DNA from 3 places in the Mesorhizobium sp. BR1-1-3 genome. Region 1 is predicted to be linked to each of the others. Evidence: riboswitches for the same ligand, from Rfam matches in the RefSeq annotation. Region 1 holds a riboswitch; each other region holds the start of a gene.
The links. Region 1 has a riboswitch for cobalamin ahead of LB559_RS03450 (ABC transporter ATP-binding protein). Riboswitches for the same ligand answer to the same signal wherever they lie in the genome.
Positions count from the first base shown of each region.

Region 2: another riboswitch for cobalamin. It lies ahead of LB559_RS20425 (CbtB domain-containing protein); the one in region 1 lies ahead of LB559_RS03450 (ABC transporter ATP-binding protein).
Region 3: another riboswitch for cobalamin. It lies ahead of bluB (5,6-dimethylbenzimidazole synthase); the one in region 1 lies ahead of LB559_RS03450 (ABC transporter ATP-binding protein).

Region 1 covers NZ_JAIUIC010000001.1:687,603-694,839, reverse strand. The annotation lists gene LB559_RS03460 (alanine racemase) at 1-553, shown strand, start outside; gene LB559_RS03455 (AraC family transcriptional regulator) at 559-1,392, opposite strand; cobalamin riboswitch at 1,628-1,835, shown strand; gene LB559_RS03450 (ABC transporter ATP-binding protein) at 2,000-2,788, shown strand; gene LB559_RS03445 (ABC transporter substrate-binding protein) at 2,838-3,785, shown strand; gene LB559_RS03440 (FecCD family ABC transporter permease) at 3,815-4,801, shown strand; gene LB559_RS03435 (phosphatidate cytidylyltransferase) at 4,827-5,762, opposite strand; gene LB559_RS03430 (lysophospholipid acyltransferase family protein) at 5,762-6,424, opposite strand; gene LB559_RS03425 (hypothetical protein) at 6,421-6,864, opposite strand; gene LB559_RS03420 (phosphatase PAP2/dual specificity phosphatase family protein) at 6,861-7,237, opposite strand, start outside.
Region 2 covers NZ_JAIUIC010000009.1:78,764-86,000, reverse strand. The annotation lists gene mgtE (magnesium transporter) at 1-1,235, shown strand, start outside; gene LB559_RS20445 (MerR family transcriptional regulator) at 1,393-1,779, shown strand; gene LB559_RS20440 (methyltransferase family protein) at 1,863-2,339, opposite strand; gene LB559_RS20435 (heparan-alpha-glucosaminide N-acetyltransferase) at 2,336-3,334, opposite strand; gene LB559_RS20430 (MFS transporter) at 3,558-4,757, shown strand; cobalamin riboswitch at 4,823-5,019, shown strand; gene LB559_RS20425 (CbtB domain-containing protein) at 5,055-5,234, shown strand; gene LB559_RS20420 (CbtA family protein) at 5,250-6,020, shown strand; gene cobU (bifunctional adenosylcobinamide kinase/adenosylcobinamide-phosphate guanylyltransferase) at 6,013-6,528, shown strand; gene cobO (cob(I)yrinic acid a,c-diamide adenosyltransferase) at 6,530-7,144, shown strand; gene cbiB (adenosylcobinamide-phosphate synthase CbiB) at 7,181-7,237, opposite strand, start outside.
Region 3 covers NZ_JAIUIC010000004.1:212,464-219,700, reverse strand. The annotation lists gene dxs (1-deoxy-D-xylulose-5-phosphate synthase) at 1-1,270, opposite strand, end outside; gene LB559_RS11215 (pirin family protein) at 1,413-2,333, opposite strand; gene LB559_RS11210 (DUF2277 domain-containing protein) at 2,373-2,639, opposite strand; gene LB559_RS11205 (exodeoxyribonuclease VII small subunit) at 2,750-3,001, opposite strand; gene LB559_RS11200 (histone deacetylase family protein) at 3,005-3,931, opposite strand; cobalamin riboswitch at 4,053-4,233, shown strand; partial or broken gene bluB (5,6-dimethylbenzimidazole synthase) at 4,236-4,961, shown strand; gene LB559_RS11190 (hypothetical protein) at 5,084-6,067, opposite strand; gene LB559_RS11185 (TetR/AcrR family transcriptional regulator) at 6,357-6,965, opposite strand; gene LB559_RS11180 (MFS transporter) at 7,086-7,237, shown strand, end outside.

The DNA of each region.
Region 1 (7,237 bases):
GGCATTGGCGGAGGCGTCGGCGCAGGCTGCGGCGTTCGTCGCCTGTCTCGGCGCCGACCAGCGCCGTATCCTCAACATCGGCGGCAGCAAGACCGCGCTGCTTCATCGTGGCGGCGCGGCCAATGAAGTGTCGATGGGCTCGGCCTTCGTGCTGCCCAGCGACTTCGATACGCCAGGCCTCGACGGCTTCCAGCCGGCGGCTTTCATCGCCACGCCGATCCTGAAAGTGGTCGAGCCGATGCTGCCTGGCCCGCCGGCCGTCACCCGCCTGCTGCAGGCGCTCGGCCGGTTTCCGCGCAAGGGCTGCTATCTCTATGGCGGCAAGTGGATGGCCGAGCCGGTCTTCCCCCAAGGCATGAAGACGAACGGCCTGCTCGGCCTGTCCTCCAACCAGCAATTCATGGGCTTGCCCGCCGATGCGACCGCAAGGCCAGGCGACTACGCGTTTCTAAGGCCGACGCAGAGCGAGGCCGTGCTGCAGCAATTCGGGTCGATCGCCGTGTTTTCCGGCGGAAAGGTCATCGATCGCTGGCCGGCGCTGCCGATGGCGTGATCGAGCTACGCCTTCACCGGTACCCAGATCTCCAGGCCGCCATTGCCGCTGTGGGCATCGAACTCCGGTCCATAGCGCTCGAATTCCGGTGCATCCGCGATTTCGTGCCCGGAGGCGGGCAGCCAGCTGTTCCAGATCGTGTTGATCGTCCGGCGGATGGATGAGATGTGCTCGCGGTGCGAGAACACCGCATATTTCTGCGCCGGCACCCGCACCCGATAGAAGTCCTTCGGCAGATCCGCAAAGCCGGACACTTCGACGCCGACGACATAGTCGAAATTGCCCGCGTCGTCGCCATTAAGGCACACGCCGTAGAAAACGCCTGAGATCTCGCCGGGGATGTTGCCGATAAAGGGTGCAAAACGCTGCCACTGCATCGGAATCCCGGCGCTGGTTTCACAGCTGTAGCGTTCGCCGAGGCCGGCGATCAGGAACGGCCGGCTGGTCTCGAAGCGCGGTGGTTCGAGATTGGTGAGGAGGGACTGGTCCATCAGGATCGGCTCCACGAGGTCGAGGTTGTTGGTCGAGCCTTGCGCGCGCACCAGTTCCGGCGTGGTGCCGAACTGATCGCGGAAGGCACGGGTGAACGCCTCATGCGAGTTGTAGCCGGCGTCGAGCGCGACGACGAGGATGTCGGGCGCTCCGCCGGCCAGCTTGCGCGCCGCCTCGGTCAGCCGGCGTGAGCGCATGTAACCCATCACCGAGCGGCCGGTTGCGGCGCCGAAGGCGCGCGTCACATGAAAACGCGACACGCCGCTGCTTTGCGCGACATCGTCAAGCGAGATCGCCTCCGGCAGATGGCTCTCGACGAACCACAGCGCTTTCTCGGTCGGGTTCATGGGGCTCCTTTTCGCATTGGCCGGATCATCTTGGCGTTTCCTGGCGCGGCCAGTTTGATCGAAATTGCGCATTCCGTGCAATCTGCGCCGATCCCATGGGCTTTCGCTTGACAGCGGGCCGCGTCATCTCCTAAGAATGTTATGTTATTACATAAAATGAGCGTGCAATGCCTGTTTCCCTTAGCTGGCCCACCACTTCGTCCGAGAAATCCATTGCGAAGCGTTTGGTGGAAATCTACGCTGAAGTGGTGATGGTCCCCGAGCCGAAAGGCGAGGGGTGAAAAGGGAACACGGTGAGGCCTGTTCAGGTCGAGGCCGTGGCTGCCCCCGCAACTGTAAGCGGCGAGCAAAATCCGTGAATGCCACTGGCCGGCAAGGCTGGGAAGGCAGGATGGCGCAACGACCCGCGAGTCAGGAGACCTGCCATCACTGAGTTGACCGGACGGGGTGTGCCGGGAGGAAACGCGAATCCCGGCCTTGTCGGCCGGTTCGCCAGCTTCCTTCCGTCGCCAGTTTTGGAAAGTGACGGAAAGTTGGACGGCTCCATCGATCATCGCATCACCATGCGCACGCTTTGCCGTCCCCGCAATCCGGCGGGCTGCAGCCGATGAGCGCAGCGCTTCTCGAAGCCCATGACCTCTGTGCCATGGCGAATGGGCGGAATCTGGTCCAGGCGGTCAGCTTCTCGGTGGCCGCTGGCGATCGCCTTGCCATCATCGGTCCCAACGGCGCCGGCAAGACGACGCTGCTGCGCATGCTGTCGGGCATGCTGCGGCCAAGTTCCGGCGAGGTGAAGCTTGGCGGACGCGGGCTGGACAGGATTTCGGCCGCCGAGCGGGCGTTGCATATCGCCGTTGTCGGCCAGACCGACCAGCCCGATCCGCGGCTGGCGGTGATCGATTATGTCGAGCTTGGCCGGGTCCCGCACGCCGGACTGAGGCGCAGGAGCGAGGAACGCGACATTGTCGTCAATGCGCTGCGCCGGACCGGCCTGCTGCCGCTGCTTGGCCGCACCGTCGGCTCGCTGTCGGGCGGCGAGCGCCAGCGCGCCCAACTGGCGCGCGCCATCGCCCAGCAGCCCAAAATCCTGTTCCTCGACGAACCGACCAACCATCTGGACCCGCGCGCCCGCGGCGAACTGCTCGACCTCGTGGCAGGCTTCGAGATGACGGTGATCGCGGTGCTGCACGATCTGGCGCTGGTAGCACCCTTCGCCACCAGGGTTGCGGTGATGAATCATGCCCGCCTGCAAGCGCTCGCCGCACCGCGCGAAGCGCTGGCCCAACAGCTGATCCGCGAGATTTTCGGCATCGATGTGCTGCGCCTGCGCCATCCGACCGAGGATCGAGAGTTGACGGTGTTCGAGGTTCCGAACCGTGCCGCGCCGCCGTCGTGATTGAAGCCGTTCCATAGTCGACCCGATCCCACCCACAAGGAGCATACCCGTGAAACGCCTCGCTTTTTCGCTTGCCGTCTCGCTGCTGACCTCGACCGCCTTCGCCTTCCCGGTAACCGTCGACAGCTGCGGCAAGCCGCTGACCTTCGACGCGCCGCCGAAGCGCGCTGTCATCCATGATCTGAACATGGCCGAGATGGCTTTCGCGCTGAAATTGCAGCCGTCAATCGTCGGCCTGACCGGCATCACCGGATGGTACAAGGTCGGTCCCGAATTCAAGGCAGAGCAGGGTTCGATCCCGGAGCTGGCGCCGAAATATCCGACGCTCGAAAACCTCGTGGCCGTGGAGCCGGATTTCTTCTTCGCCGGCTGGTACTACGGCATGAAGCCGGGTGGCGAGGTGACGCCCGACACGCTTGCCCCGCACGGCATCAAGACGCTGGTTCTGGCGGAAAGCTGCGTCCATCTCGACAAGAGGCGCCCCGCCGCCTCGATGGACCTGCTCTACGGCGACGTCGAAAAGCTGGGCAAGATCTTCGGCAAGGAGACAGAGGCGGAAAAGCTTGTCTCTGGCTGGAAGGCGCAGCTCGCCGACATCACCGCCAAGGTCGGCAGCGCCAAGGGCACGCGGGTGTTCCTCTACGATTCCGGCGAGGACAAGCCGTTCACCGCAGGCAAGTTCGCCATCCCCAGCGCCATGATCACTGCCGCCGGCGGCGACAACATCATGGCTGACATGGACACCAGCTGGGGCAACACGGATTGGGAAACGGTGGCGTCGCGCAATCCGCAATTCCTCATCCTGCTCGATTACCAGGACGGTGGCGGCTACAGGAAGCTGCTCGACTTCCTGAAGGCGCATCCGGCCATGAAGGAGACCGACGCGGTCAAGAACGAGCGCTTCGTTGCCCTCCGCTACGCCGAGCTGACGCCTGGACCCGCCAACATCGAAGCGATCGACAAGATCGCCAAGGCCATGCACCCGGAAGCATTTTGAGCTTGCGCCATCCGGCATTTGCGTTGGCCATGCTGGCGGGAGCGGCGGCGATCGCCGCTCTCGCTCTGCTGTCGATCGCCTATGGCTCGACGCTGATCCCGCTGGCCGACGTTGTAGCAGCGCTTGGCCGCGCAATCGGCTTAGGCGGGCACGACGTGTCCGGGCCGGTCGGCAAGATCGTCGTCGATCTGCGGCTGCCGCGCACGATCCTGGCCATCTGCGTCGGCGCGGGCCTCGGCGTCGTCGGCGCGCTGCTGCAGACAGTGACCCGCAACGATCTCGCCGATCCGTTCCTGTTCGGCCTGTCGTCGGGCGCCGCCGCCGGTGCTGTTTCCGTCATCACCGTCTTCGGCGACAGCTTTGGCATCTGGACGTTGCCGGTCGCGGCCTTCACCGGCGGCATATTGGCCGCCGGCGTCGTCCTGCTGCTGGTCGCGCGGGTGAGGGGCCAAGGGCCGGAGCGGCTGATCCTCGCCGGCCTTGCCGTGTCCTTCATGTTCACCGCCTTGACCAACTACCTGGTCTTTGCCGGCGACCAGCGCGCCGCCCACTCCGTGTTGTTCTGGACGATGGGCGGCCTTGGCCTGGCGCGCTGGGACAATATCTGGTTGGGCGCGCTGGGTGCGGGCACCATTCTGGCTTACGCGCTGTGGAACCACCGCCGGCTCGATGCCTTCCTGGCCGGCGAAAACGCCGCCGAAAGCCTTGGCGTGCCAGTGGCGCGCATGCGCCGAATGACGTTTCTCGTCGCCGCCTTCTCGACGGCGATCCTGGTCTCTGTCGCCGGGGTCATCGGCTTCGTCGGGCTGATGATCCCGCATCTGTCGCGGCCGCTGGCAGGCCCCTTGCATCTGCGCCTGGTTGCCAGCTGCGCCGTCTTCGGCGCGGTGCTTTTGCTGGCCAGCGATCTTCTGGCCCGAACGCTGCTGCCGCCGCAGGAACTGCCGATCGGCATCATCACCAGCTCGGTCGGTGCGTTCTTCGTCGTCACCATGCTGATCCGCAACCGGCTTTGAGCGCGTTTGGCAACCGGTCGCCGGATCACACGGTCCAGAAATAGCGCACGATGTGGAAGAACACCGGGGCGGCGAAGACCAGGCTGTCGGTGCGGTCCATCATGCCGCCATGGCCTTCGATGAGATGGCCCCAGTCCTTGACGCCCTGGTCGCGCTTGATGGCCGAGGCGACCAGCCCGCCTAGGAATCCCATCGAGCAGGCGACGAAGGCCACGGCTGCCGCCTGCAGCGGCGAGAAGGGCGTCACGAACGACAACAGCGCGCCGAGCAGGCTCGCCGACACCAATCCGCCGATCAGCCCTTCCCAGGTTTTCGACGGCGAGACGTTCGGCGAAAACCGGTGTTTACCAAACAGCTTGCCGAAGATGTACTGCAGCACGTCGCTGCCTTGCACGACGATGATCAGGAAGGCGATCAGCAGCAAGGTGCGGCCTTCGAAGCCTGGCACGTCGAGTGTCAGCAGGGCGGGGACGTGGCTGACGCAATAGACCGAGATCATCACCGCCCATTGCTGCGCGGCGATCCGCTCGAGGAAGCGTTCGGTGTCGCCATGCAGCGCCGTGATGGCCGGCATCAAGAGGAAGCAGTAGACCGGAATGAAGATGACGAAGAGCCCATACCAGGCGGTCCACACCAGCCAGTACTGAAACGGGATGATGATGCCGAACATGCCGAGCAGCACCCAATGGTCGCTGCGGCGCGTATGCGTCAGCGTCACGAATTCGCGCAGCGCGGCGAAGGAAATCAGCGCAAACAGGATGGTCATCCCGTAACGGCCGAAGAAGAAGGCGACCGTCATCAGCGCCACCATCACCCACCAGGCGTTGATGCGCTGCGTGAGATTGACAAGCGTCGAGCTCAGCGGCTTCGGCGCTCGCGCCGAAAGGATGGTGGCGACGATGCTGGCGGTGGTCAAAACCGCCAGCAGGCCGATGATCAGGATGGAGATCTCGTGGCGCATCAATCGTCTCGCTCGGGACGCGGGTTGAGCGCCAGAAGCGCGGCGTGGGCGCGCTCGAGAAAGGCGCGGCGTTCTTCGCCCGGGCCAACCGCGACAGGCGCGCCGAAAACGACGCGGCACAGCAGCGGCACCGGCAGGAACTGGCCCTTGGGCAGCACGCGCGACATGTTCTCGATCCAGCACGGGATCAGCTCGACCTCAGGCCGCGCCGTCGACAGATTGTAGAGCCCGGAGCGGAACGCCAGCAGCGGCTCGTCTGTCATGTTGCGGGTGCCCTCGGGAAACAGGATAAGCGAGTGCCCTTGGTCGAGAACCGACAGCATGATCTCGATGGGGTTTTCCTCAGGTCTCGTCCATTGCCGGTTGATGAGCACGGACGACAACATGTCCTGCGCGATGAAGCGGCGCAGCCGCGACTTCCCCCAATATTCGCCTGCGGCAACAGCATGGGTGATCGCGCGCTCCCTTTCGCTGAGACAGGCCGACAAAAGGATGAAGTCGCCATGGCTGGTGTGATTGGCGAAATAGATGCGCTGCCGCTCGGAGGGCAGGCTGCCGTTCCAGATCGGCCGCACCCCGGTCACCATCCGGGCCAGAGCCGACAGGCCGACGGAGGTTACCGTCTGCAGCAAGGTGAAGGTCTTGAGCGAAAGCTTGTTCATCGCGGCGCCCAAAACCCTGCCGCCAGAAGCGCTGCGGCGAACAGAGCCAGGGCAGCGCGCTGCTTGAACAGCAAGCGGCTTGTGCCGGCCATGCGGTCATCGAGCAAGCGTGTCGCGAACGGAGCCGGTTTCAGGCGCATGCGCGCCAACATGTCATCCACCGCGGCACCGCCGGAAGCTTCGTCGTCATGGCTCGCCATCAGTCGGAACAGCAGCGCGTCGAATGCCAGCAATGCCGACAGCGCCAGCACCGCAACCGCGCTCGCGGCGGCGATCGACAAAGCGATGGCCGCGGGCAAGGTCTCGAAGGCACCGCGCGCCGATGCGGCTAGAGGCGCAAGGACATTTGCGGCCAGCACGATTGCGGCCGGCCACGCGGCCTGTCGCATCAGCATGCCGGCGAAGCGGTCGGTGCGGTCCTGATAGGTATTGCCTGTCATGACGCCGCCCGCCCCGTAGCCTCTGCAAGATGAATCGGCCGGCCGGCGGCCGCGAGCATCTCGCGGGCGAGCGCTGGCGTCCCGGCCCTGCCGGTCGCCACCAGCCATTCGGCGACGACGCCGGCGCTGCGCTGGAAGCCGAGCGCGCAGCACACCAGGACGGTGCCGTCGCGGCGTGCATTCTCCAGCGCGCCGGCTGCCTGTTGCCGTATCGCCAGTGGCGGCGGCAACAGGTCGATCATCGGAAAGCTGATCCAGCGGCAATCGGTTGTCGCCGGCTTTTCGAGTTCGGCGGCGAGGTCGATGACCGTGCCGAAGCTGTTGGCCTCGCTTGCCGTGGGAAAGCGCCCGAGAAAGACACCTTCGGCAATCG
Region 2 (7,237 bases), on a different contig from region 1:
ATCTGCTCGAGGCGCTGCATCCCGAACAGCGCCGCGCGCTGGTCGAACTCCTGGGCGCCGATTTCGACTTTTCCTCGCTGACGGAGGTCGACGAGGCGATCCGTATGGAGATCGTCGACAATCTGCCCAATGCGCAGATCGCGCAGGCGGTGCAGGAGCTCGATTCCGACGACGCCGTCTACATTCTCGAGGATCTCGACCAGGAAGACCAGGACGAGATCCTGTCGCAACTGCCGTTCACCGAGCGGATCAGGCTGCGCCGCTCGCTCGATTATCCCGAAGAGACGGCCGGCCGCCGCATGCAGACCGAGTTCGTCGCGGTTCCGCCGTTCTGGACGATCGGCCAGACCATCGACTACATGCGCGAGGACAACAATCTTCCCGAGCGCTTCAGCCAGATCTTCGTCATCGATCCGAGCTTCAAGCTGCTCGGCGCCATCGACCTCGACCAGATCCTGCGCACCAAGCGTTCGGTCAAGGTCGAGGAGGTGATGCACGAGACGCGGCACGCCATTCCGGCCACCATGGACCAGGAAGAGGCGGCGCGGGAATTCGAGCAGTACGATCTTTTGTCGGCCGCGGTCGTCGACGAGAACGAACGGCTGGTTGGCGTTCTGACCATCGACGATGTCGTCGACGTCATCCAGCAGGAGGCCGAGGAAGATCTGATGCGCATGGGCGGCGTCGGCGACGAAGAGCTTTCCGACAGCATCTTTTCGACCTCGCGCTCACGCGTTCCGTGGCTGCTGATCAACCTTCTGACCGCGTTCCTGGCGGCGTCGGTGATCAGCCTGTTCGACCGCACGATCGAACACATCGTGGCACTGGCGGTGCTGATGCCGATCGTCGCGGGCATGGGCGGCAATGCCGGCTCGCAAACCATGACCGTCACCGTGCGGGCGTTGGCGACCAGGGATCTCGACATCTACAATGCCGGCCGCATCATTCGCCGCGAGATGGGTGTCGGCTTCATCAACGGCATCGTCTTCGCCATCCTGATCGGCATCGTCGCGGCAGCCTGGTTCCGTGATCCCAATCTGGGCGGGATCATCGCGGCGGCGATGATCATCAACATGTTCGTGGCCGCCCTGGCCGGCATCCTGATCCCGCTGCTGCTCGATCGTTTCAAGGTCGATCCGGCGGTCGCTTCGGCGGTCTTCGTCACCACGGTTACCGACGTCGTCGGTTTCTTTGCATTTCTCGGCATTGCCACGTGGTGGTTCGGCGTGCCCTGAAGGCACGCCTTTTGGCTCAATTGACTTTTACGTAAATGCCGTGCGAGGCTCGCGTGGGGCGCCATGTCGATTCCGGCATGGCATGGGTTTTGGTTCGGGACAGAAGGGTGACGCCGGCATGGCGATCGCCCCGGTGTTTCGGCGTGTGGGAGTGGCAATGCGAGAATATTATTCGATCACCGAGTTGACCCGCGAGTTCGACGTGTCGACGCGGACGCTGCGCTTTTACGAGGACGAAGGACTGGTGCAGCCGGTGCGGCGCGGCCGCACGCGGCTGTTTCGCCCCTCTGACCGGCAGCTCATTCGCCAGATCATGCGCGGCAAAAGGCTTGGCTTCTCGATCAACGAGATTCGCGAAATCATCCAGATGTACAAGGAGCCGCCCGGCGAAGTCGGCCAGCTCAACCTGATGATCAAGCGCATCGAGGAAAAGCGCGAGGATCTCCGGCAGAAACGCCGCGACCTCGAGGAGACGCTGGCTGAACTCGACCAGGCCGAGGAGTCTTGTGTGGAGCGGCTGGTGGAGCTTGGCGTGAATACGTAGGCAGAGAGTTTGAGGGACAGCGCCCCCTCTCTCCTGCCGGACATCTCCCCCACGAAGGGGGAGATGTCCGCTTGAAAGCCAGCTCAAATCCAGCGGCGCACGCGTTTGGCGTAGTCGCGGTATTTCTTGCCGAATTTTGCCGCCAGCACCTTTTCCTCGCCTTCGATCGCCACCTTCTGCGTGGCATAGGCGGCGATGAACGCCAGCGGCAGGAACCACACGATGCCCGAGACAAAGGCGACGCCGATCAACAGCAGCGTGTTGGCCAGATACATCGGATTGCGGGTGACGCCGAAGGGACCCGTGGTGACCAGGTGATCGGGTACAGCGTTGGGGTTGAGCGTGGTCTTGGCCCGGATCATGGTGCGGATCGCGGTGAACCAGAGTGCGGCGACGGCAAACAGCGCCACCCAGCCGGCCGCGAACAGGATATCGCCCAGCAGGTCGCCGATCCAGGGCAGGGGATAGAGCAGGCCCAGTGCGATGCTGACGGCGATGGCGGCGATGTAGATCAGCGGCGGCCACGGTATGAGCCCCGGCTTCGGCTGGTTCTCGGTCATTCGGCCCCTCCCTCCATCAACTTGCTGTCGGTCTTGGCGGTGCACATGCCGGCGAGATCGGACAAATGCGCTTTCCACTCCGCAGTCTGATCGTTGTTGTAGAGCCTATCAAGCGTGGACTCGCCCTCGAGCGTATCGAGCATGCAGACACAGTAGCTCGTACAGAACTCGGTGTCGCGCGACTGCTCGCAGGACAGCTGACAGGTTTTGAGGAAATTCACCTGCGGGGTTTCGACCTGCGCCGGCATGATTTGCGAGAACAGCCAGACGCAGCCGATGAGCAGCGGCTGGTGGATCAAATAGAAAGCCAGGCTGTGCCGGCCGATGAAGACCAGTGGGTTGGCCAAGCGACCGGGCGCCAGATTGGCAAGCCTGGCAAGCAGGCCGGCACCTGCGGCGAGTTTCGTCACCGCGATGCCCGCAAGTACGGCGCCGAACCACGGAAACAGCGGAACGTAGTCGTTGGAGCGCGGATTGGTCGCCGACAGGCCGACCCACCACAGCCATGGGTGATCGAAGGCCTCGAAGCGCAGATAGACGGGGGCGGCGATAACGAGCGCGGCGACGACAAGCGTCAGCAGCGCCGGCAGGCGCAGGAAGGCGAGACCGAGCAGGCTGGCCAGCGCGATCTCGTGCAAGATGCCGAAGAAGATGAAGCCGTCCGGAGTGGCTATGCGGGTGACGACCGAAATCGCGATCGCGGCTCCGGCGACCATGGCGAACCGCTTCCAAAAGCCGTTCCAGCGGATTTGTCGGCCGTGGGCGAGATACAGGCTGACGCCGACCAGGAACAGGAAGGTCGAGGCGATGCAGCGCGCGTAAATCTTCCACCAGCCGAAGGCGGTCAGGCCGGGATCGGTGTAGCCGAAGAACTCCAGATCCCAGGTGAAATGGTAGCTTGCCATGGCGATCAGCGCGATGCCGCGCACGATGTCGATGGCGACGATGCGCTTTGGTCGATCCTGAACGGGCGCGGTCGGCGTTTGGATGCTCATGGTCTCGCATTCTGATTCAGCCCCGCTGGAGGACTATCACGGTTGCCCAGGACAAAAGAAGACCGGCAACCCTGCCGATAACGCCGGATCAGCCGCGGCATTGGGCCAGTGCCGGAAAGCCTTTGGCCGGCTTCGCTTTTGCCGGATGCACGTCGGTTTCCTCTTATTGGCGCTGAGGTCGCCACGGCAGATTTGACCCGGTGAATCTGCTTCGGGGAAAGCAATGTCCACCCATGTGCGCCATCCGATCTGGCTACCGGCCCTCAAGGCCGCGGACGCGCGCACCTTCGCTTCGCTCTATGCGGTCGAATCCTTCGCCCGCGCCACGGTGTCGAGCGTCATCCCGATCCAAGCTTACGAGATCCTGCACAACGAGCAGATCGTCTCGATCCTCTACACCGTCGTGGCGATGCTCGGCCTGTCGGTGACATTGTTCATGCCGATGCTGATCCGCCGTTTCGCCCGGCGCTGGGTCTACACGGCGGGCGCCTGCCTGCTGGCCATCGGCTCGCTGTTCTTCGTCACCGACACGCTTGCCGGGCAACTGGCCGGCATGCTGTGCCGGGTGATGGGAGCCAGCGCGCTGTCGATCACGCTCAACCTCTACATCATGGACCACATCCGCAAGACCGACTTCATGCAGGCCGAATCGCTGCGCATGGCGTGGTCGATGCTGGCCTGGACCGGTGGGCCGACGCTCGGCATCTTCCTCTACACGCGCTTCGGCGTCTATGCCGCGCATGGCGCGGTGGCCGTGTTCGCGTTAGCGCTGCTGGCATTGTTCTGGACCTACCGGCTCGGCGACAACCCGTCGATCCGTCCCGGCAAGACGCGACCAGCCAATCCGCTCGCCAATATCGGCCGCTTCATCGCCCAGCCCAGGCTCAGGCTGGCCTGGCTGATCGCGTTTGGGCGCTCCTGTTTCTGGACGACGTTCTTCGTCTATGGGCCGCTGTTCATGGTCATTACGGGTGAGGGCAAGCTGGCCGGCGGCCTGCTGGTTTCGGCCGGCAACGCGCTTTTGTTCATGGCGATTTTCTGGGGCAAGGCGGGAAAGCGCTTTGGCGGCCGCAGGACCATGACATTTGCCTATTTCGCCATGTCGGTCGCGCTTCTGGCGGCGGGCTTCGTCGGCGAAACCGTGCCGCTGCTCACCGGCGCCTTCCTGCTCTGCGGCGCCTTCTTCACCATTGCACTCGACGCGCTCGGCTCGACCGCCTTCATGCGCTCGGTGCGCTCCTATGAAAGATCGCAGATGGCGGCGGTCTATCGCACCTATCTCGACTTTTCCGAGCTGACGCCGCCGCTGGTCTATTCGGTGGTGCTGGCCTTCTTCGGCCTGGGCTCGGTGTTCGTCACGCTCGGCCTGCTGGCGGCGGTCTGCGGCTTCGTGACGTGGCGCTATCTGCCGAAATCGCTTTGACCTTCATGGCGCATTCGCAACGGTCGCCGGCGGAATTTGGTTTGCCGGACGCGAGGATTCTGCCTATAGTCGCCGGTGTCGCCGGTTCCATTTTGGAGCCAAGAGGGAATGCGGTAAGGGCGGATTTCGCCCAATGCCGTGGCTGCCCCCGCAACTGTGTGCGGTAGTCCTCTCCATATGCCACTGAAGATTTTTCTTCGGGAAGGTGGGGAAGGACGCTGATCCGTGAGCCAGGAGACCTGCCGGCGACAGGAAACTGACTTCGATGCCCTCGGGTGGAGGGCGAAAGGACAAGACATGACTACCGCTTCCGTCTCCCTCGGCGCTTCCGTCTCCTCGCAGTCGCGCTTCATGCAGCTCGCGCTCGCCGCGCTGCTCGGCATTTTCGTGATGGGCTTTGTCGGCTTCTCGCATATCGATGCGGTCCACAATGCGGCTCACGACTATCGCCATTCGATGGCATTTCCCTGCCACTGACGAGGGGCTGACATCATGAACCTGTTTCGCAACGTCGTGTTCATCGCGGCGATCGCAGGGCTCGTGGCCGGCGTCGTTCTTGCCTGCATGCAGGCCTATGCGACCGTGCCGCTGATCCTGAAGGCGGAAGTCTACGAACAGGCGGGCGGCGGGCATCACCATGACCATGCCGCTCCGGCAGCAACGGATAGCAATGCCATGAGCGCAGCCGCTCCGGCCCCTGCCGAAGCGACTGCTGCGGCGGAAGACGAGGGCTGGGCGCCGGCAGACGGTTTCGAGCGTTTCGCCTTCAGCGTGCTTGCCAACATCGTCACCGGCATCGGCTTCGGGTTGATCCTGGTCGCGGTTTCCGAATTCGCCGGCGGTATCGGTGGTTGGCGCCAGGGCGTGTTCTGGGGCTTGGCCGGCTTTGCCGTGTTCACGCTGGCGCCGGGCCTCGGCCTGCCGCCGGAACTGCCGGCCATGCCGGCCGCCGATCTCACCCAGCGCCAGATCTGGTGGTGGGCAACGGTGGCGGCAACCGCTGCCGGTCTCGGCCTGATCGCGTTCCGCAAGTCGCTGCCGCTGGCGATCCTTGCCGTCCTTTTGATCGTCGCACCGCATGTTGTCGGGGCACCGCAGCCCGACAGTTACGAGACGGCGATTCCGGAAGGGCTGCATCACCAGTTCGTGGTGGCGGTGACCGTGACCAATCTGGTGTTCTGGCTGGTGCTCGGCGCGGTTGTCGGCGTGGTGCGCGGCCGCTTCACCGGCACCGCGACCAGCCTGCGCGACAGCTTTGCCTGATCGCAAGACACTGACCTTCCTCATCGGCGGTGCGCGCTCCGGCAAGAGCGCGCGCGCCGAAATTTTGGCGACCGCCTTGCCGCCGCCCTGGACCTATATCGCCACGGCGCAAGCCTATGATGACGAGATGCGTGAGCGCATCGCGTTGCACCGGTCGCGGCGCGGCGAAGGCTGGACGACCATCGACGCACCGCTCGACCTCGCCGGCGCCCTTGCCGCCTTGCCGGACGATCGGCCGGTGCTTGTCGACTGCCTGACGCTGTGGCTGACCAACCATATGCTGGCCGAACACGATCTGGACCTTGAATGCCGGCGATTGGCGGAGGTGTTGTCGCGGCCGCGCGGACCCTGGTTCGTGGTGTCCAATGAAGTCGGCCAAGGCATCGTGCCGGACAATGCACTGGCGCGCCGCTTTCGCGATGCCGCCGGCCGGCTCAACCAGCAGGTCGCGGCGATTGCCGATACGGTGCTGCTGATGGTGGCGGGGCTGCCGCTCAAGGTGAAATGATATGACCGATATCGACAATAAGGACGAAGAGCGCCACCGCGCCAAGATGGCCAAGCGCAAGGCGGTGCAGGATGCCGAGGTGGCGAGCAAGACGGTCGAGAAGGGATTGCTCATCGTCAACACCGGCCCGGGCAAAGGCAAGACCACGGCCGCCTTCGGGCTGGCGCTGCGGATGCTCGGCTACGGCAAGCGCGTCGGTGTCGTCCAGTTCATCAAGGGCAAGTGGCACACCGGCGAGAAGGACGCCTTCGCCGCCTTCGGCGACCGTGTCGTGTGGCACGCGATGGGCGAGGGGTTCACCTGGGAAACCCAGGATCTGAAGCGCGACATCGCTGCCGCCGAAGCCGCCTGGGCCAAGGTGCTCGAACTGATGGCCGATCCGTCGATCAGCCTGCTGGTGCTCGACGAATTGAACATTGCGCTGCGCTACGACTATCTCGATCTCGACAGAGTGGTTGGCGCGCTAAAAGCGCGGCGCGAGGGCCTGCATGTCGTTGTCACCGGCCGCAACGCCAAGCCGGCGCTGGTCGAGGCCGCAGACCTCGTCACCGAAATGGGCGTGACCAAGCATCATTTTTCCGCCGGCGTGAAAGCGCAGCAGGGGATCGAGTTCTGAGTGTTCCTCAACCTCCCCAGACGGGGGAGGGTGAGGTTAGGTCACAACGATGACAACGACCGAAACCAACCCGAACAGAGCGATCAGCAGATA
Region 3 (7,237 bases), on a different contig from region 1:
AGCCGGCGCGGTCGATGGGAAAGCGCACCGGTAATTTCTGGATGGCGACGTCGTGGACGACCTGGTCGTAGGCGCGCTGCAGGAAGGTGGAATAGATGGCCGCGAACGGCTTGTAGCCTTCGGTGGCGAGGCCGGCGGCGAAGGTCACCGCGTGCTGTTCGGCGATGCCGACATCGAAGGTCCTCGACGGGAACGCTTCGCCGAACAGGTCGAGGCCGGTACCGCTCGGCATGGCTGCGGTGACGGCGACGATGCGGTCGTCCTCGCGGCCCTCCTGGACCAGGCTTTCGGCGAACACCTTGGTGTAGGCCGGTGCGTTGGCCGGCGCCTTGGCCTGCGCGCCGGTGATGACGTCGAACTTGTTGACGCCGTGATATTTGTCGGCGGCGGCTTCCGCCGGCGCATAGCCCTTGCCCTTCTGGGTGACGACATGGATGAGCACCGGGCCTTCGCCATTGTCTCGGACATTTTTCAGGACCGGGATCAGATGCTCCAGATTGTGGCCGTCGATCGGGCCGATGTGATAGAAGCCGAGTTCCTCGAACAGCGTGCCGCCGGTGACGTAGCCGCGTGCATGCTCGACCGCCCTTGTGATCGCACGATCCGCACGCTTGCCGAGATAAGACGTCAGTTTTTTGCCGAAATCGCGCAGGCCGATATAGGCCTTGCCGGAGGCCAGCCGCGCCAGATAGGCGCTCATGGCGCCGGTTGGCGGCGCGATCGACATGTCGTTGTCGTTGAGAATGACGATCAGCCGTGCATCGAGCGCGCCGGCATTGTTCATCGCCTCGTAGGCCATGCCGGCAGACATGGCGCCGTCGCCGATGACGGCGATGACATTGTTGCGGCCGCCGGAGAGATCGCGGGCCGCGGCCATGCCGAGGCCGGCCGATATCGATGTCGAGGAGTGGGCAGCGCCGAATGGATCGTACTCGCTCTCGGCGCGGCGGGTGAAGCCGGATAGGCCGCCTTCCTGGCGCAGCGTGCGGATACGGTCGCGGCGGCCGGTCAGGATCTTGTGCGGATAGGCCTGGTGGCCGACATCCCAGATCAGCCGGTCGTCCGGGGTGTTGAAGACATAGTGCAGCGCCACTGTCAGCTCGACCACGCCAAGGCCGGCGCCCAGATGACCACCCGTGCGGGATACCGCGTCGACCAGTTCGGCGCGAAGCTCGGACGCCAGTTGCGGCAGCTCACTCTCGGCAAGCATGCGCAGGTCGGCCGGGATGCGGGCCTTGTCGAGAAGCGGCGTATGCGGCGTTGCGTTCACGGTGCTCAGGCTTTCGGTTGATGGGCGAAATAGGCCGCCGGCCGGCGAAAGTAAATGCGTGTCAGTGACGCGGATCAGACTGTGGTCTTTTGCTTCTATGCAGGTCGTTTCCCCAAAACCGGGCCACTTTGGGCGACAGGCATCAGCTTTCCGGCAGCGGAATGAACTCTTCCTCGTCTCCTGGAACGATGTCGAAGCGGCCTGTCTTCCATTCCTCTTTCGCCTGTTCGATACGCTCTTTCGACGACGAGACGAAATTCCACCAGATGTAACGCTTCGAACCAAGAGAGGCGCCGCCGAACAGCATGAAATGCGCCCCGGTCTGCGACGACACGACGATCTCGTCACCGGGACGGAAGACCAGCAGCCGTTCGGCTGGGAACACATCGCCCGAAATCGAGACCTCGCCTTCCAGCGTGTAAATGGCGCGCTCTTCCGCATCGGCAGGGATTTTCACGCTGGCGCCGGGCGCCAGGCGCAGGTCGGCGTAGAGCGTCTCCGAATCGGCCCTGACCGGGGACCGTAATCCTTGGAAATCGCCGATGATGAGGCGCCCGTTGACGCCTTCGGCATCAATCTCGGGAAGCCTGAGCGCTCCTGTGTTCTCGAACACAGGAGCCACCTCTTCCTTGTCGTCCGGCAGCGCCAGCCATGTCTGCAGGCCGGATACCGACATCGGCGCGCCACGCAGTTCCTCCGGCGTACGCTCCGAATGGACGATGCCGCGGCCGGCGGTCATCAAATTCACGTCGCCGGGCTGAATGACCATTTCGGTGCCGAGGGAGTCGCGGTGCCGGATCTTGCCGTCGAACAGATAGGTGACCGTCGACAGTCCGATATGCGGATGCGGACGGACGTCCAGCGCCTGGCCGGCCCGCAGGATCGCGGGACCCATGCGGTCGAAGAAGATGAACGGACCGACCAACCGCCTTTTTGCCGTTGGCAGGGCACGGCGCACCTGAAAACCACCGATGTCCTTGGCGTTCGGAATGACCATCAATTCGATCTGATCGCTGGCGAACGCATCGCCCACCTCAGGGTCTTTCCCGGGGAAGAAGCTCATGGACTCTCCTTGTCGGTGGTCGAAGGCCGCCTGGCCGCATCAGGCAAAGCGGATGGCCGCCTTTGCCCGCAGCTTGGCCGCCACCTCTTCGCGATTGCGCGGATGCTGATGGGTTTCCAGGGAATCGAGCAGTTCGCGCGCCGAGGCCGCGATGGCGTCGACGGCATGATCGAAGGCGTGCTGGTTCTGCTTCGAGGGTCGCGTCGTTCCGCTCAGCTTGCGGACGAACTGAAGGGCCGCGTCGCGCACCTCGTCATTGGTTGCCGGCGGATCAAAATTGAACAGGGTCTTGATGTTTCTGCACATCGCTTCCGTATCTCCTCTTGTCCTTGAGCTGTTTCAATCGCAACGAGTTATAGCCTCGGTCATGATCATGTCCAAAAACCGGTGAGGCGAGGCCATCGTTCGGACCGGCCTCAATCCGCGTCGAGCGGCTCCGTTCCAACCGGCTTGCCGTCGCGCGACAGCCTGATCTTCTCGACCTTGTCCTCGGCGGCCTTCAGCAGCCGGTCGCAATGCGCCTTCAGCGCCTCGCCACGTTCATAGATCCTGATCGACTGGTCGAGCGGCACGTCGCCACGCTCCAGATCATCGACGATCTTCTCCAGCGCATCGAGTGCCTGCTCGAAGCTCATCGCCTTGACGTCTTCGTTGGTCTCACCAGCCATCGTTCATCCTTTCATCAGTCGCCCGACATGGGCGGCGACCGAAAATGCCAATCCCTGCAGATCGTAGCCGCCCTCGAGCAGGCTGACGAGCCGGTTGCCGCTGTGGCGTGCCGCGCGCTGCATCAGCTGGCCGGTCGCCCAATCGAAATCATCCTCGGTCAGATTGATCTCGGCCAGCGGATCGCGGTGGTGCGCGTCGAACCCGGCCGAAATGATGATCAGGTCGGGCGCGAAATTGTCGAGCGCGGGCAGGACGCGCGACAGGAAGGCATCGCGAAACACTTCGCTGCCGGTCTGCGGCGCCAGCGGTGCGTTGACGATGTTGCCGGCGCCCGTTTCGGTCTTCGCTCCGGTGCCGGGATAAAGCGGCATCTGGTGTGTCGAGCAATAGAGCACCGAGGGATCGTCCCAGAAAATATCCTGCGTGCCATTGCCGTGATGCACGTCCCAGTCGACGATGGCAACGCGCTCGACACCGTGTTTCTTCTGCGCATAACGCGCCGCGATCGCCGCCGTGTTGAACAGGCAGAAGCCCATGGCCGTGGTCTTTTCGGCATGATGGCCGGGCGGCCGGGCGGCGACGAAGACGTTGTCGGCGCGGCCCGAAAAGACATCATCGACGGCGGCGTTGGCGGCGCCGATCGCGGTGATCGCCGCTTGCCAGCTCTTCGGACTGGCAGTGGTGTCGGCATCGATGCGGGCAATCCCCTCGTCGGGGATGGCGGCGCGCACGCGGGCGACGAAATCGGCGGGATGCGCGTAGAGGATGGTGGCCTCGTCGCCTTCCGGCGCCTGGATACGATCGAGCGCGGCAAAGGCTTCCTCATCGAGCACGCGCTCGATGGCGCGCAGGCGGTCGGGCCGCTCGGGATGTCCGGGCGGCGTGAGATGCTCGAGGAAGATCGGATGCGTGTAGAGACGGGTGGTCATCGTCCTAATCTAGTGACCCGGATCGACAAAGGCCATGCACGGGCGGCCGATGACTGGGGAAAATCGCGCCTGCGTCCATTCGCGTCGCCGCGGGCATTGGCCTCGCCGGCGCTTCGGCGTAAGGTTCTTGGTACTGCCTGGTGCCCGCCGCAAGCGGGAGAATCGGGAACACGGTTGAATTCCGTGGCGTGCCCAACGCTGTGAGGGGGACCGCGCCGGTAAATGCCACTGTCGATGACGGGAAGGCACCGGACGCGGGTTGATCCCAAGCCAGAAGACCGGCCTGGCAGGCATCGTCATCCGCATGGTCGGGCGGGTGGCATCAGAGCGACGTGCGTCCATTTGGACGCACAAAGTACGCTCTGACCGTTTTGAATCTGCAATCGCAAGGGGACAAGCGATGCCGGAACAGATGACCGCTGCCATTGACGATGGATTCGACCAGAATGCGCGCGATGCGGTCTATCGCGCCATGTTCACGCGGCGCGACGTGCGCAGCCATTTCCTGCCCACCGCGATCGATGACGACGTGCTGGCGCGGCTGCTGCTTGCCGCCCATCATGCGCCATCGGTAGGCTTCATGCAGCCATGGAATTTCATTGTCATTCGTGACATCGAGCGACGCGAAAGGGTGCGCGACCTGTTCCTGGCCGCGCGCGAGCAGGAACTGCCGGCGATCGAGGCGGAAAAACAGGCGCTGTACCGCAAGCTCAAGCTGGAAGGCATCTGCGAGAGCGCGCTCAACATCTGCATCACTTGCGACCGGCAGCGCTCGAAAGGTTCGCCGCTGGGACGCTGGCACAATCCGGAGATGGATCTCTACAGCACCGTCTGCGCGGTGCAGAATTTCTGGCTGGCCGCGCGTGCCGAGGGCGTTGGCGTCGGCTGGGTGAGCATCATCGAGGCTGAGGCGCTGAAGCGGCTGTTGGCCATTCCGGATCACGTAACGCCAATCGCCTATCTCTGCGTCGGCCGTGTTTCCGAGTTCGCTTCCAAACCGGACCTTGAAACGCATGGTTGGGGACGGCGGCTGCCGCTGCCGGAACTGATCATGAGCGAGACGTTTTCCGGGCAAGGCGAGACACAGCTCAAGTCCACCGTGGCGCGCCTCAACACCGTTTCTGCCTCACCAGACACCACCTGCCCGGCCGATCAGGGTGTGGCGCCGGCCGTACCCCAGCGCGAACCGCCGAAGGAGGCGAGCGCCTTGTCCTTGAGCTCCCTGAACTTCGACGACGCCTCGGCCAACCGGGCGTCCCAGGCCGGATCCGGCACCTGGCCCGCGATGGTCTTGAAATAGACCTGCATCAGGCAAGCGATGGCGAAAGGCTCGATGAAGGCCGCCTTGAACGCCCAGGCGAAGACGACGGCGAGCACGAAGGCCCAGCCGGCGAGCTGGCCGGGCATCAGGAACAGAATGGCGCCGGCAGGCGCCAGCATCATCAGAAAGATGACGAACGACACGCCCCACATGATGACCGCCAGCCAGACGGCGTTCTTGACCATGACCTTGCCGTTCTGGGCATAGAGCACGACGCCTTGGCGCGCCGTCTCGAAGGGTGAGGCTGAATTGATGCGGATGTTGTAGCCGAGGATGATCTCGTCGACATAGGTCAGCGACAGGCGGATCACCGTGTTGATGAAGGAGACCAGGCCGCTCAGGCCCGGTATCGGCAGGAAGGCGGCGATACCGCCGAGCAGGCCGGTGATGGCGCGGATGGCACCCTTGACGAGTTGGTCGACGACGAAAAGGATGTTGGCCTCGGCGAAACGCTGGGTCACAACATCCCTGGCGTAGGCGATCTGGTCCTGACCTGCGGGAATGTCGCGGCCGTCGATCAGATGAACTATGACGGCGATGTGGCCGGCCTTGACGATATAGAGGATGTATTCGCGGATCCAGTAGACCGCGATCGAGACGATGCCAAACCCGACCACGCCGCCCCACAGGGCAAAGGACATGGGCCCGTCGGGATCGGTGGAGATATGGCCGACGCCATAGCCGACCGAGGCACCGGTGCCGGTCGCCATGATGTAGGCCAGCGTGATGCCGAAATAGACGATCATACGAAAGAAGATGAACGGCCAGGTCCGCATCATGATGGACACCGACCGGCCGATCTCGAAATCCCACATGTGCCCCGAATCTCCGCCTCAGAGATGGTGGAAGAAGATGAACTCAACCCGGCGATTGTCAATTGCCGGCCCCTGACGCCGAAGCGCGACGAATTCGGGGCAACGGTTTTCTTTCGCAGCCTTTCGCCGGCGCGTTGTCTGACGGAGCATCAAACGAAAAACCCGCCTGTGCGGCGGGTCACCGGCGCAAATCAGCACCATGGACGAATATGTACCTTAGCTGAGGGCAGATGTCAAGAAAAAATTCCTATCGGGAACAGCTGCCGGCACGAAAGCTCCGGTGGGAACTTCAATTCGACTGCGGATCCGGCTTCTTGAGCAGGCCTTCGAGCAGTTGCTTGAACGCCGTCACCACCTTCTTGGACGTCGCTTCGGGGTCGTCCGAATTGGCGATCCGTTGCGCTGCCTGGCTGCTCGCTCCGTTGATCAGTCGCGAGGCCGTCTCGGGGTCGAGGCTGGAGACAACGACCCCCTCCTCCTGCAGCGCGGTCAGATGATCGGTCATTGACACGATGCACGCACTGGCATTCGGCCATTGCGCTGGATCCCCCAGCACGGCCGGGCCATCCCGGAACATGATGCGCTGGATTTCCGGCTCCAGCGCCATCTCGATATAGGTCGAGCACTCGTCGACGAAATGCTGCCAGCGGGTCGGCGCTCTCGACGCGACCTCATTGATGCGCGCCGCCATCTCGCCGTCGATCTGGGCTATGACCGCCTGCAGCAGCCCCTTCTTGTCGCCGAAATGATGATAGAGCGCGCCGCGCGTCAGCCCGGCCGAAGCGGTGAAATCATCCATCGAGGCTTCCGCATAGCCTGTTGTGCCGAAGGCATGGCGGGCCGCCGCGATCAGCTTTGCGCGCGTCTCGGCGATCATCTCCTTGCGGGGTCTGTGCATGGCTTCCGGCCCTATTCACATACGTAACGTATGCCAATTGACATACGCGGCGTATGCTCTATTTAACAATCATACGCTTCGTATGTAATTGCCGAATCGTCCTTTGTCGAGGAACCACTCATGCAAAATCCCTATGCGGAAATCTTTCGTGCCCCCGGAGCCAAGGGCTTTGCGGCCGCCGGATTCATGGCGCGCCTGCCGATCGCCATGGCGCCCATCGGCATCGTGGCGATGCTGTCGCAGACGCGTGGCGAATACTGGCTGGCCGGAGC